Regions from separate parts of the Kineococcus halophytocola genome, predicted to be linked through region 4. Evidence: riboswitches for the same ligand, from Rfam matches in the RefSeq annotation. Region 4 holds a riboswitch; each other region holds the start of a gene.
The links. Region 4 has a riboswitch for S-adenosylmethionine ahead of AB2L27_RS11960 (ABC transporter ATP-binding protein). Riboswitches for the same ligand answer to the same signal wherever they lie in the genome.
Positions count from the first base shown of each region.

Region 1: it holds a riboswitch for S-adenosylmethionine, as region 4 does, so the genes downstream of both, AB2L27_RS15580 (methionine ABC transporter ATP-binding protein) here and AB2L27_RS11960 (ABC transporter ATP-binding protein) in region 4, are expected to answer to the same signal.
Region 2: it holds a riboswitch for S-adenosylmethionine, as region 4 does, so the genes downstream of both, AB2L27_RS07745 (acyl-CoA dehydrogenase family protein) here and AB2L27_RS11960 (ABC transporter ATP-binding protein) in region 4, are expected to answer to the same signal.
Region 3: it holds a riboswitch for S-adenosylmethionine, as region 4 does, so the genes downstream of both, AB2L27_RS09330 (MFS transporter) here and AB2L27_RS11960 (ABC transporter ATP-binding protein) in region 4, are expected to answer to the same signal.

Region 1 covers NZ_JBGFTU010000019.1:1,333-4,498, forward strand. The annotation lists gene AB2L27_RS15575 (methionine ABC transporter permease) at 1-494, opposite strand, end outside; gene AB2L27_RS15580 (methionine ABC transporter ATP-binding protein) at 491-1,495, opposite strand; SAM riboswitch class IV at 1,635-1,744, opposite strand; SAM riboswitch class I at 1,923-2,004, shown strand; gene sfnG (dimethylsulfone monooxygenase SfnG) at 2,015-3,160, shown strand.
Region 2 covers NZ_JBGFTU010000007.1:107,873-111,038, reverse strand. The annotation lists gene AB2L27_RS07750 (GNAT family N-acetyltransferase) at 1-530, shown strand, start outside; gene AB2L27_RS07745 (acyl-CoA dehydrogenase family protein) at 536-1,819, opposite strand; SAM riboswitch class IV at 1,882-1,993, opposite strand; gene AB2L27_RS07740 (AAA family ATPase) at 2,214-3,166, opposite strand, start outside.
Region 3 covers NZ_JBGFTU010000009.1:45,650-48,815, forward strand. The annotation lists gene AB2L27_RS09320 (alpha/beta hydrolase) at 1-644, opposite strand, end outside; gene AB2L27_RS09325 (SGNH/GDSL hydrolase family protein) at 727-1,527, opposite strand; SAM riboswitch class I at 1,692-1,793, shown strand; gene AB2L27_RS09330 (MFS transporter) at 1,809-3,131, shown strand; gene AB2L27_RS09335 (LLM class flavin-dependent oxidoreductase) at 3,128-3,166, shown strand, end outside.
Region 4 covers NZ_JBGFTU010000012.1:73,472-76,637, forward strand. The annotation lists gene AB2L27_RS11955 (aliphatic sulfonate ABC transporter substrate-binding protein) at 1-674, opposite strand, end outside; gene AB2L27_RS11960 (ABC transporter ATP-binding protein) at 821-1,642, opposite strand; SAM riboswitch class I at 1,636-1,728, opposite strand; gene AB2L27_RS11965 (Fic family protein) at 1,785-2,306, opposite strand; gene AB2L27_RS11970 (YqjF family protein) at 2,959-3,166, shown strand, end outside.

The sequences.
Region 1 (3,166 bases), on a different contig from region 4:
GCGGAGTACTCGATCATCGCGATGGTGTTGATGGTGAACCCGCCGATGATCGAGGGGGTGGCCTCGGCCAGCTGCACGGTCGTGATGACCTGCAGCGGTGAGGCTCCCGAGGCCTGGGCGACCGCCACGAGGTGCGGCGGCACCGACCGCAGGGAGTTCTCCACGATGCGCGCGAAGAACGCGGTGCCGGCCAGGACCATCGGGACCACGGCCGCGCGGATGCCGATGTTCGTGCCCGTGACGAACCGGGTGAACGGCACGAGCGCGGCCATGAGGACGAGGAACGGCAGCGAGCGGCCGGTGCTGACGACCCAGGACAGGACGGTGTGCGCGGGGCGGTTCTCCAGCAGCCCGCCGGGGGCGAGGTTGTGCACGAGGACGCCGATCGGCACCCCGAGCAGGACGACGATCGTCATGACGATGCCGACCATGAGCAGCGTGTCGAGGAGCGCGGGGGCGATGAGCGCGGGGATCTGCGCGAGCGGGGTGTTCACACGAGGTCCAGTTCCCGGGACGGGGCCGGCGCCTGCGCGTGCAGTCCCCGGCGGTCCAGCGCGGCGGTGAGGACGGCGGGGTCGACGCTTCCGGGGACCCCGACGGTGGCGTGCCCGACGGTGCGCCCGGCGACGGTCCCGACCGAGGCCCCGAGCAGGGACAGGTCCCGGCCGAGTTCGCGGGACGTGGCGGCCAGCCAGTCGGCGGGCACGTCGTCGCCGCGGTAGTGCACCTCCCAGACCGCCAGACCGCGCGCGTCCCCCACCCCGCGGCGGGGCAGCAGGGCCGCCCCGACGGGGGAGGCCGGGTCCCGCAGCACGTCCAGGAGCGGGGCCGCCTCGACGATGCGGCCGTGCTCCAGGCGGGCGACGGCGTCGGCCACGTCGACGACGGTGTCCATCTCGTGGGTGATGAACAGGATGGCCAGCCCGAGGTCGTCGCGCAGTTCCCGCAGCAGGCCGGTGATCGAGGCCGTGGCCTGCGGGTCCAGCCCCGAGGTGGCCTCGTCCGAGAGCAGGACGCCGGGGCGCAGGGCCAGGGCGCGGGCGATCCCGACGCGCTGGCGCTGCCCGCCGGACAGTTCGTGCGGGTAGCGGTCGGCGAGCCCGGCCAGCCCGACCCGTTCGAGCAGTTCACCCACCCGCCGCCGCCGGTCGCGCGTCACGACGCCGAGGTAGCGCAGGGGGAGTTCGACGTTCTGCGCGGCGGTGCGCCGCGTCTGCAGGCCGTCGGACTGGAAGATCGTCCCGATGCGGCGCCGCGCCTCGCGCAGCCGGTCCGCGCCCAGGCGGGTGAGGTCCTGGCCGCCCACGAGGACCGATCCCGACGTCGGGCGCGTCAGCAGCGTCACGCACTGCGCGAGCGTGCTCTTGCCCGCACCGCTGGGGCCCACGACGGCGGTGATGCTGCCGGCGGGGACGGTGAGGTCGAGGCGGTCCAGGACCGTCGTGGTGCGCGGGGGTTCCCCGTAGGTCTTGGTGAGGTGGCGCAGTTCGATCACGTCGTCTCCTGGGCGACAGGGCCGGCGGGGGCCGGGCAGGGGAGGTCGCGGGCCCGGCGCGACGCCGGGTCCGGTGGGGAGGGGGGAGCAGGGGTGCGCTCAGCGGGAGCGGCGACAGTCCATCGACACGGGAACTCCTGGTTCGTCCTTGTCCGCAACCCCTGCGGACCTGGTCCTCACCCGGAGCACCCCGTGACGGACCAGGGTTGCCGGCCAGCGAGCCGGGGCTTGACGCTGGCGCTCATGACCTGCAGGGACTCTGACAGCCGCCGGAGATCCCCGTCAAGCGTTTCCGCCACGTCCGCGGCCGGGGAGGGGGTGGGGAGGAGGTGGAAGGGGGTCTCCGACATCCGTTGCGGCACAACGTCGTACTGGTCCCGAAATGAGCCGGGCGCGTTCGCCCGGAGGAGGGGGTACGCTGCGGGGGATCCCATCCAGAGCGGCTGAGAGACCTGGCTCGACGACGCCGCAGCAACCCACGGGGGTGCTACCGCCAGGACCGATGGAGGACGCGCCGCGATGCCCCTGCACGAGCCCCTGAAGTTCGCCTACTGGGTCCCCAACGTCTCCGGCGGTCTCGTCGTCTCGACGATCGAGCAGCGCACGAGCCACGACCCGGCCTACAACGTCGAGGTGGCCCGGGCCGCCGAACGGGTCGGGTTCGAGTACGCGCTGACCCAGGTGCGCTACCTCGCCTCCTACGGCGCCGACGCCCAGCACGAGTCGACCTCGTTCTCCCTGGCCCTGCTGCTGGCCACCGAGCGGCTCAAGGTCATCGCCGCCGTCCACCCCTTCTTCTGGCACCCCGGTGTGCTCGCCAAGTTCGCCGCGACCACGCAGGAACTCACCCAGAACCGCCTCGCGCTGAACATCGTGTCCGGCTGGTTCAAGAACGAGGCGACACAACTCGGGGTCACCTGGCACGAGCACGACGACCGCTACCAGCAGTCCGAGGAGTTCATCGAGCTCCTGCGCGGGGTGTGGAGCCAGGACGGGTACAGCCAGTCCGGGGACTTCTTCAACGCCACCGACATCACCTTCCGCCCCCAGCCCACGGCGGCCCCCGAGCTGTTCCAGGGCGGGAACTCCACCGCCGCGCAGGCGATGGCCGGCCGGGTCAGCGACTGGTACTTCATGAACGGCAAGTCGCTGGCCGACGCCGCCCAGGGCGTGCGCGAGGTCTCCGCCCAGGCCGCCCAGCACGGCCGCACCGTCCGGTTCGGCCTCAACGGCTTCGCCCTCGTGCGCGAGACCCGCGAGGAGGCCGAGGCCGTGCTCGAGGAGATCATCGCCAAGGCCGACCGCACCAAGGTCGAGGGGTTCGGCGCGGCCGTGCAGGAGGCCGGCAACGCCACCGGTGACGGCAAGGGCATGTGGGCCGACAGCGAGTTCCGCGACCTCGTCCAGTACAACGACGGGTTCCGCACCGGCCTCGTCGGCACCCCCGAGGAGGTGGCGCGTCGCGTCCTGGCCTACCGGCTCGTCGGCGTCGACCTGCTGCTCCTCGGTTTCCTGCACGTCAAGGAGGAGGTCGAGGCGTTCGGCGAGCTGGTCATCCCGCGGGTGCGCGAGCTCGAGGCGCGCCTGGCGGCGGGGGAGGACCTCCAGCTCGGCGCCGAGCTCGACGAGGCCGTCGTCGCGGCCACCCAGCCCGTCCCGGCCTGACCCCGG
Region 2 (3,166 bases), on a different contig from region 4:
TGGGCGAAGGCACCGAGCTCGTCGACCTGCTGGCCGCCGGTGGGTGGACCGTCCGCACGCCGACGGCGGTGCTCACGGCCGCGACCGACGACCTGCCCGGGGCGGCCGAGGTCCCGCTGCCGGCGGGGATGCGCGTCGAGACGGCGCCCGAGCCCGACGCCGCGTGGCTGGCCCGGTACCACGACCAGGGGCTGCCCACGGTGCCCGGGGCCGGCCGACGGATCCTCGTCTCGGCCGACGAGCAGGTGTTCGTGAAGGTCCTGGACGGGGGCACCACCGTGGCCATCGCCCGGGGGTCGCTGTCACCGGGGTGGGCGGGGGTGACGGCGGTGGAGACGCTGCCCTCGCACCGTCGCCGCGGCCTGGGCCGGCGGGTGCTGGCCGAGGTCGCCGACTGGGCCCGCGCCCGCGGGGCCGCCTCGACGTACCTGCAGGTGCAGGGCGACAACGCGGCCGCGCGGGCGCTGTACGCGGGGGCCGGGTTCACCGTCCACCACGCCTACCACTACCGGGTGGCCCCGCAGCGCTGAGCGGGCTACCGCCGGGACTCCTGCGCCCGCACCGCGGCCGGGTCGACCGAGGCGTGGGTGCCGATGTCCCAGACGAAGGGCGGCTCGGTCCCGTTGACCGAGAAGTCCCCCACGATCCGCTGCTTGTAGATCACCGGGTTGTGCGAGGCGACGGTGCGCGCGTTGCGCCAGTGCCGGTCCAGGTCCCGGGCCCGCGAGGTCCCCGAGGCGCCCAGGGTGTTGAACAGCAGGGTCGCCGCGCGCGGCACGGACTCCGAGAGCACGACCTGCGCCTGCGCCGTGCGGATCTCCGCGAGCACGTTCGCCTCGCGGTCGGCGGCCGTGCCGGGGAGGTGGGCCGTGTCGGCGGCGGCCTGGACGGCCTGGGCGGCGGCGCGCACGAGGGCGCGCGCGGTGAAGGCCGTGGCGGAGATCTCCCCGACGACCGACAGCACCTGCGCGTCGTTCCGCACCAGCGGCGCCAGGCCGTGGGTGTAGCTGCGCGTGCGGGCCCGCACCTGGGCCCCGGTGTCGCGCTCGACGGCGGCGGCGATGCCGGCCTGCACGGCGAGCAGGACGAGCTGGTAGAGCGCGGTCTGGTAGCGGAAGCGCTCGGTGAAGGGGGCGACGTCGGCGGGGTCGACCTCGACGTCGTCCAGGACGAGCGTGCCGGTGCCGGTGAGCTGCTGCCCGAAGCCGTCCCAGTCGTCCGAGACGCTCACGCCCTCGGCGTGGACCGGCACGAGGGCGGTGACGACCTCGAACCCGCCGTCGAGCCCGTCGGCACCCGTGGCGCGGCGGGCGGTGGCGTCGGTCCAGTCCGCGAAGATCGTGCCGGTCGTGTAGTACTTGCGGCCGCTGACGCTGGTCCGCCCGTCCCGCGTGGTGACGACCGTCTGCTGCTCGCCGGTGACGCCGTCTCCGACCTCGCTCCAGGCGTTGCCGACGAGCTCACCGCGGGCGATGCGCTCCACCCAGCGCGCGCGGTGCTCCCCCGGCGGCAGGCTCAGCACCTGCTCCACCCAGGCGATGTGCCCGCGGAACACCTGCGGCAGCGCGGAGTCGGCGGTGGCGAGGTCGACGAGGAGGTCGGTGAACTCGACGAGGTCGAGCCCCTCCCCGCCCTCGGCGACGGGCAGGCGCAACCGCCCGAACCCGGCGGCGAGCAGCTCGCGCACCTGCGCGCGGGGCAGCTCGTGGTCCTGCTCGCGGGCGACGACGCCCTCGGCGATCCGGGCGAACAGCGGGGCGAACCGCTCGGCGGGGCGGGTCGTGGGCAGCGTGTCGGGGGCCAGCTCGCTGGTGGTCACAGGGTCTCTCCTCGGTCGCGGACGCGGCGGCGCCCGGGCGGGGGGCCGGCCGGTGCGGGGACCGTTCGTCCTTACCCGTGCCGGAGCACCAGGGTCAGGTCGTCACCCGGGGCACCCCACGACGAGGAGGGTTGCCGGCCAGCGAGCCGGGGCTTCGCGCTGGCGCTCATGACCTGGGAGCAGGAAACCAGACGCAGCCGGTGCCGATCAAGGGTGGCGCGCACGACCGGCCCCGGGACGCCGAACGGGAGCGGTGCCCCCAGCCCCCCGGGTGCACCGCTCCCGTGCCCGCTCGCGACGGCCGCCCCCGGAGCCGGCCTGCCGGCCCGGTGCCGTCGCGAGGTCCTGCGTCGCGACCGGGACTCCCCTCCTGCCGTCCCGGTCGCGACGGGTCTCAGACCCGCCGGTCGGCGGGGTCGCGCAGGTCGATCACTCGCGGTGCCACCTGCGGCACGGCCGACGCGTGCTCGGCCTGGGCGGCCTCGAGCACGTCGGTGATCTCGTGACCGATGAGCTCGTGGCGCTCCAGCAGCGCGTCGCGCAGCGCCTCGACGAGGTGGCGGTGGCGGCCGAGCAGCTCGCGGACGGCCTCCTTCTGCTCGCTCAGCAGGTTCTCCACCAGGCGGCGGCCCTCGGCGTCGCCCAGGACGCGGGCGACGAGGTTGCCGTCGGCGAAGGCGCCCTGCTGGACGGCCGCGAAGGAGACCAGCGTGCCCGCCATCCCGGCCGAGCCGACCATCTGCGCCGCGACCGACGTCGCCGACTGCAGGTCCCCGGCGGGGCCGGTGGAGACGTCGCCGAAGAACAGCTCCTCGGCCACCTGCCCGCCGAACGCGATCTTGATCATGCCGGCGAGCTCGGTGCGCGAGCGGGTGTAGACGTCCTCGGCGTCGCCGTGGGCGAGCAGGCCCAGGGCGCTGGCGCGCTTGACGATGGTGAGGATCTCCAGGCGCCGCTGCGGGGCCACCAGCCAGGCGACGGCGGCGTGCCCGGCCTCGTGGGTGGCGATGAGCCGCGCCTCGTGGTCGGTGTAGGCGACGGGCTGGCCGAGCCCGACCTCGGTGACGAGGCGGGCGTGCTCGAGGTCGGCCCAGTCCATGCCGTCACCGCCGCGGCGGACCGCGTTGACGAGGGCCTCGTCGAGCAGGTTCTCGATCATCACCGGCGAGTAGCCGTTGGTGATGCCGGCCAGCGCGTCGCGCCGCTCGGCGTCGTCCAGGGCGGCCTCGTGGGCCTTGCGGGCCAGGAAGTGGTCGACGAGCTGGCGGCGGCCGGTCTTGTCGGGCAGGCCGAAGCTCATGCGGCGGTCGAAGCGGCCCGGGCGCAGCAGCGCCGGGTCCAGGGCGT
Region 3 (3,166 bases), on a different contig from region 4:
TCCAGCTGCGGCGCACCGGGTCCGCCGTCGACGCACTCGGTGTCGCGGCCCGCGGGGACCTCCACGTCGGGGAACACCACGATGGGGGCGGCGATCTGCCGGTGGGCGACGGCCCCGTCGACCGACGGCACGACGTCCATCGCCTCCAGCCACTGCTGCGGGGTCCCCGGGTAGCCGTGGAACGCCTCGACGACGGGGTACCCGCCGGCGGGTGCGGGCTGCGTGCCGTACCCGGCGGGCAGCAGGACGAGCACCGTGCCGGTGACCCCCGACGCCGGGCCGGGTACCTGGGCGCGGAACACCCGCCCGTCGTACCCGTCGAGCCGTTCCGCCGCCGGGGCCGCGGCGGTGCCCGTCGCGGTCGTGGTCGTGGTGGTGGTGGTCGTCGTGGTCGTCGTGGTGGTCTGCGCGGACCGGGTGCCGAGGAGGTCGTCCCAGTCGGAGTACAGGCCGAACCGCGAGTTCACGACGAGGAACACCGCCACCAGGACGGTCAGGTTGACCGCGACGAGCGAGACCGCCCGGCCCAGCAGCGCCGCCACCCCCCGTCGCGCCAGCACTCGCCAGCCGGCGACGACCGCGACCAGCGCCGCGCACGCCACCGCGATGGCCACCCCCTGGGTGACCGGGCTCGACAGACCCACCGTGGAACTCCCCCCGCACCGACGGACGCCGGCGGGCGTCCCGGACGATCGTGGCCGACGGGGACCGGCGGTGGGGTCGTTCTCAGCCGATGCCCGGCGAACGTGGGGCGTGTTCGGAGGTGAGCGCCGCGAGCACGGCGTCGGCGATGGCCCGCTGGCCCCGCGCGTCCGGGTGGTCCCCGTCGTCGGCCAGCAGCGACGTGGGGTCCACGTCGCCGCGGTCGCCGTGGAAGACCGGGCGCAGCCCCACGACCGAGACCTGCCCGCCGTCGGCGGCGAGGGCCGCCGGCAGCCGGTCGTCGAAGGCGTCCGTCAGCTCCTCGTGGACGCCGCGCTGCGCGGGGGTGTACCGCGCGGCGGCGAGGTCGCCGTCCAGCCCGACGGCCCAGTAGTCCAGGACGACGATCCGGGCGCCGGTGGGCACGAGCCGGTCGACGGTGGCCGCGACGGTGGCGACGGCCCGCGCCGCGGCCGCGTCCACCTGGGCCGGGTCGGGCAGCGGGTCGTCGGTGACGAGGCCGGCCAGGTCGTTGGCCCCGGCCTGCAGGAGCACCACGTCGGTGGGGGAGACCTCCCCGAGGTGCTCGGCGGCCGCGGCGGCGACGTCGTCGGACGTGGCGCCGTCCTGCGCGAGCCGGTCGAGGCCCACGCGCCGGCCGGGCGCGGCGAGGTCGGCGGCCACGAGGACGGGGAAGGGGGAGCACGCGCACCCGGCACCCGTGGCCACGGAGTCACCGAGGGCGATGACGCGCGTCGGCCACCCGGCCCCGCCGTGGGTGGCGTCGTGGGTGCGGCCGGGGGCCGCGGCGGTCTGCTCGGGCAGGGAGGCGGCCACGCTGCCCAGCAGGAGCAGCACGACGGCCCCGGCGCGCACGGGTCTCACGCTCCGCACCGTGACACCACCACCCGTGCTCGACCCGTGCGGCGGGGGACGTCCCGGCCACCGTCGATGGTCGGCCCGGCGCGGCCCGCCCGCCACCGCGGACCCCGCCGCGCCCGCCCGGCCAGGGGTTGCGGCACCCGGTCGGAGGTGCGCTAGGTTCGGGACAGCCATCCAGAGCGACCGAGAGACCTGGCTCGTCGACGTCGCAGCAACCACCCCCCTCGACGTGAGGGAGGGGCAGGTGCTTCCGCCAGGACCGATGGGAGAACTCCGTGAGCACCCTGCAGTCCTCTGACGTCGCCGCGCGCCCCGCGGCCCGCACGGCCCGCCGTCGCGCGGCCCTCGGCAGCTTCGTCGGCACCACGATCGAGTGGTACGACTACTACCTCTACGGCACGGCCGCGGCGATCGTCCTGGGCCCGCTGTTCTTCCCCGACGTCGGCGGGGCCGTCGGCGTCGTCGCGGCCTTCGCCACCTACGCCGTCGGGTTCCTGGCCCGCCCCCTGGGGGGCGCCGTGGCCGGCCACCTCGGCGACCGGGTGGGCCGCAAGGCCGTCCTCGTCGCCTCCCTGCTCGTCATGGGCGTGTCCACCGCCGCCGTCGGGCTGCTGCCCACGCACGCGCAGATCGGGGCCTGGGCGCCGGTCCTGCTCGTGCTCTGCCGTCTGCTGCAAGGGTTCTCCGCGGGCGGGGAGTGGGGCGGGGCCGTCCTGCTGGCCGTCGAGCACGCCCCCACCGGACGCCGCGGCCTGTTCGGGGCGATCCCGCAGACGGGGTCGGCCGCGGGCATGGTCCTGGCCAGCGGGGGGTTCTGGCTGACCCGCTCCCTCACCGAGGACGACGCGTTCCTGTCCTGGGGCTGGCGGGTGCCGTTCCTGGCCAGCGCGGTCCTCGTCGTGGTCGGTCTGCTGATCCGGCTGAAGGTCACCGAGTCGCCCGCGTTCGCCGCGGTCCGCGCCGCCGAGGCCACGGCCCGCCGGCCCGTGGCCGAGGTGCTGCGGACCAACCGCCGCGGTGTCCTCGTGACGACGGGGATGCGGTTGGGGCAGAACGGGTCCTACGTCCTGTACACCGTGTTCGCGCTGAGCTACCTCGGCAGCGAGGTCCGCGCGGACGGGGCCGACGTCGGGTTGCTGGCCGTGCTCGTCGCCTCGGTGCTGAGCCTGGCCACGACCCCGTTCTGGGGCTGGCTGTCCGACCGCGTCGGCCGCCGCCCGGTCTACCTGGCCGGGTCCGTGCTCACCGCCCTGTTCGCCGTCCCGGCGTTCTGGCTCTTCGACACCGGGTCCACGGCCCTGGTCGTGGGGGCCGTCGTCGTCGCGGTGAACCTGGGCCACGACAGCCAGTACGGCGCGCAGGGCGCGTTCTTCGCCGAGCAGTTCGACGACCGCACGCGCTACAGCGGCGCCTCCCTGGGCTACTCGATCGGGGCCGTCCTCGGCGGCGGCCTGACGCCGCTGATCGCGGCCTCGCTGCTGGCCGCCGGCGGGGGATCGCCCTGGCTGGTCGCCGGCTACCTGTCGTTCCTGGCGGTGCTCACCACCGTCGCCGCCGCCTGCACGCGCGAGACCGCGCACGAGCCCCTGGAGGGTCCGACCCCGTGAAACCCCTGCGCCTGAACGCCTTCGCCATGGCCTGC
Region 4 (3,166 bases):
ACGACCTGCTGCACGAGGTCGGGGGAGTTCTGGATGAAGTCCTCGCGCGCGTTGAGGACGCCGTAGGTGTTGAAGTCCACGTTGCGGTAGAGCAGCTTCGAGCCGGACTGGATCTCGGTGGCCGCCATGTTCGGGTCCAGGCCCGCCCACGCGTCGACGTCGCCGCGTTCGAGGGCGGCGCGGCCGTCGGCGTGCTGGATGTTGAGGATCTCCACGTCCGAGCCCGACAACCCCGCCTGCGCGAGCGCCTGCTGCAGGAAGAAGTACGGGTCGGTGCCCGTGGTGGCCGCGATCTTCTTGCCGCGCAACCCGGCCACGTCGGTCACCGTGGAGTCCGCACCCACGACCAGGGCGGTCCACTCCGGCTGGGAGTACACCTCGACCGTCTGCACGGGGGAGCCGTTGGTGCGCGCCTGCAGGACGGCCGACCCCGCGGTGGAGGCGAGGTCGAGGTTGTCGTTGCGCAGGAACTCGTTCGCCTTGTTGCTGCCCTGGGACTGCTCCCACTGCACGGTCAGGCCCGCGTTCTCCAGGATCTTCTGCTCCCGGATCACCAGGCTGAGCGGGTTGTAGAGGGCGTAGTCGAGGCGGACGCGGTCACCGCCGGAGGACCCGCCGGACGAGGAGGCGCCGGCGGCCGGGGCGACGCTGCCGGAGGAGGACTCACCCTGCACGCAGCCGGCGGCGGTGAGGGTGAAGGCCCCCAGGCCGAGGCCCAGGAGGGTGCGACGGGTGGTGCGGGCGGTGGCGGAGGGCAGCGTGGACACAGTTCTCCCGGGGAGGTGGGTGGGTGTGCGAGGGGGTGGTCGGGGTGCGCGGGTCAGGCCGAGCGCGGGACGCCGAGCAGGTCGAGCAGCTCGACGCGCAGCCGGGCCGTGGCGGCGTCGGCGCGGTCGCGGGGGCGGGGGGCCTCGACGGCGAGGTCGCGGACGATGCGCGCACCGTCCTCGTCCGGCCCGTCCTTGCCGAGCACGAGGACGCGGTCGGCCAGGTGCAGGGCCTCGTCGACGTCGTGGGTGACGAAGACGACGGTCGCGCCGGTGCTGCGCTGGACCTCGTCGAGCAGGTCCTGCATCTTCAGCCGGGTCAGGGCGTCGAGGGCGGCGAACGGTTCGTCGAGGAGCAGGACGCCGGGGCGGCGGACGAGGGCGCGGGCCAGGGCGGTGCGCTGGGCCATGCCCCCGGACACCCGGCGCGGGCGGTGCCCGGCGAACTCCTCCAGGCCCACGACCTCCAGCCAGCGCAGCACCTCGGCCCGGCCCTCGGCGCGGTTCGTGCCGCGGGGCAGGCCGAAGGCGACGTTGCCGGCCAGGTCGCGCCAGGGCAGCAGGCGCGGTTCCTGGAAGACGACGGCCGTGCGGGGGTGGACCCCGCGGACGGGTTCCCCGGCGATCTGCACCGCCCCGGTCGAGGGGGCGTCGAGCCCGGCGACGAGCCGCAGCAGCGTGGACTTGCCGCTGCCGGAGGCCCCGACGAGGGCGACCGTGCTGCCCGCCGCGAGGTCGAGGTCGAGGGGGGCCAGAACGCGGTGGTCCCCGAACGTGCGGCTCACGCCGCGCAGGACGACCCCGGCGGCGTCAACGCCGGTGCCGGGCAGCGCGGACGCGGGAACGGTGGGTGCGGTCGTCACGATCTCCTCCATCGGTCCCGGCATGAGCACCACACCTCACGAGGAGGCGGTTGCTGCGGCGTCGTCGAGCCAGGTCTCTCGGCCGCTCTGGATGGTGCGTCCACTGTAGAGCAGCTGAGGGCGTGCTGCCGACCTCTCGCGCGCGCCGGTCGTCTCAGCTGTCTCGTGACGACCGGCTCCCTCGCCGGTGGCGGCTGTCCCGGTACTCGTCGACCCACGTGCGCGAGCTGAGCCACACGCCCTGGGGGCTCTTCTGCGCTCGTAGCCGACCTCGGATGGCGGCGACCCGCAGCGCATCCGCGCTCAGGTCGTCCGTCGTCGACATGAGGCTCGCCAGCGGGACGAGGCGTGACGGGCCCGCCACCGCCGGGACCACGAAGCGGTAGAGGTTGTTGGTGATGGACCGGGCCAGGAGCTCACCCATGGGTCCGTAGTCGGCCTGGTCGGCGCGACGCATCGCCGCCAGGTACCTCGTCCGATCGTTCTTGAACACGATCGCCGGGGGGTGGCCCAGTCGCACAAGCACCAGGTTGAGCAGCAGACGGCCCGTCCGCCCGTTGCCGTCGATGAAGGGGTGGAGGCGTTCGAAGTCGTTGTGCAGCCGTGCGAGACGCTCCGGGAAAGGCTCCTCCCCGGGTGCCTTCAGTCGACCGATCGAGGTAATCCAGTCGCGCATCAGATGGTCGAGGTCCGGGGAGGGGGGGTGGCGTCATCCCCTCGGGGAAGGGCTGGATGTCGTGGCGGCGCCAGTTGCCGGGGCGCTCGTCGGGGGTCGCGTGGGGGTGGGGCGCGACGTCCCACACGGGAGTCATCGCCTGGTGGTGCACCGTCCGCACCTCCTGCAGCGTGACGAGGTCCCCGGTCGTCCAGTCGCTCGGCTCCAGCGCTTGCCCGTAGACCCACTTGGCGGCGTCGGCGTACCCCTTGACCTCCATGTACTCGCGCAGTTCGCGAGAACCGACGGCCCGTCCCTCGTCGAGCAGTTGCCGCACCTGGGACAGGATGAGCGTGTTCCCCGCCAGAGCCGTCGAGTGGTGGGCTTCCTGGTGCCACAGGTCGTCCCAGATGTCCTCGGCCTCCGTCGGGGAGGGCAGCCCGCCGAGGCGGTCGTTCAGGTCTCGGATTGCCTCGTCCAGGCGTGCGTAGACGGTGGCTCTGGACGGTCGACCTCGGGGCACGGCACCTCCTGTGTTCGCTCGGCGGGAAAGTAATGTACCGAACAAGTAAGGCTGCTGAAGAGGTGTTGTTCGTTCGTGGCGCAGAAAAACGACCGAACATCCGTAGTCACCTGGGGTGCTGAGTTCCGCTGCACGCGCCACGCTGGGCTCGTGGTCGACCGCCTGCCCTCGCCGGACGCCATGGCCCTGTCCGGGCCGGTGATGATGCACCAGCACTGGGACGACCTGGCGTTCCTGCACTGGGCCGTCGACCCCGCCCGCGTCGCGCCGTTCCTGCCGCGCGGGGTGCGCCCGGACGTCCTCGACGGGGCCACCTACGTCGGCCTCATCCCGTTCACGCTGCGCGACGCCGGGCCGG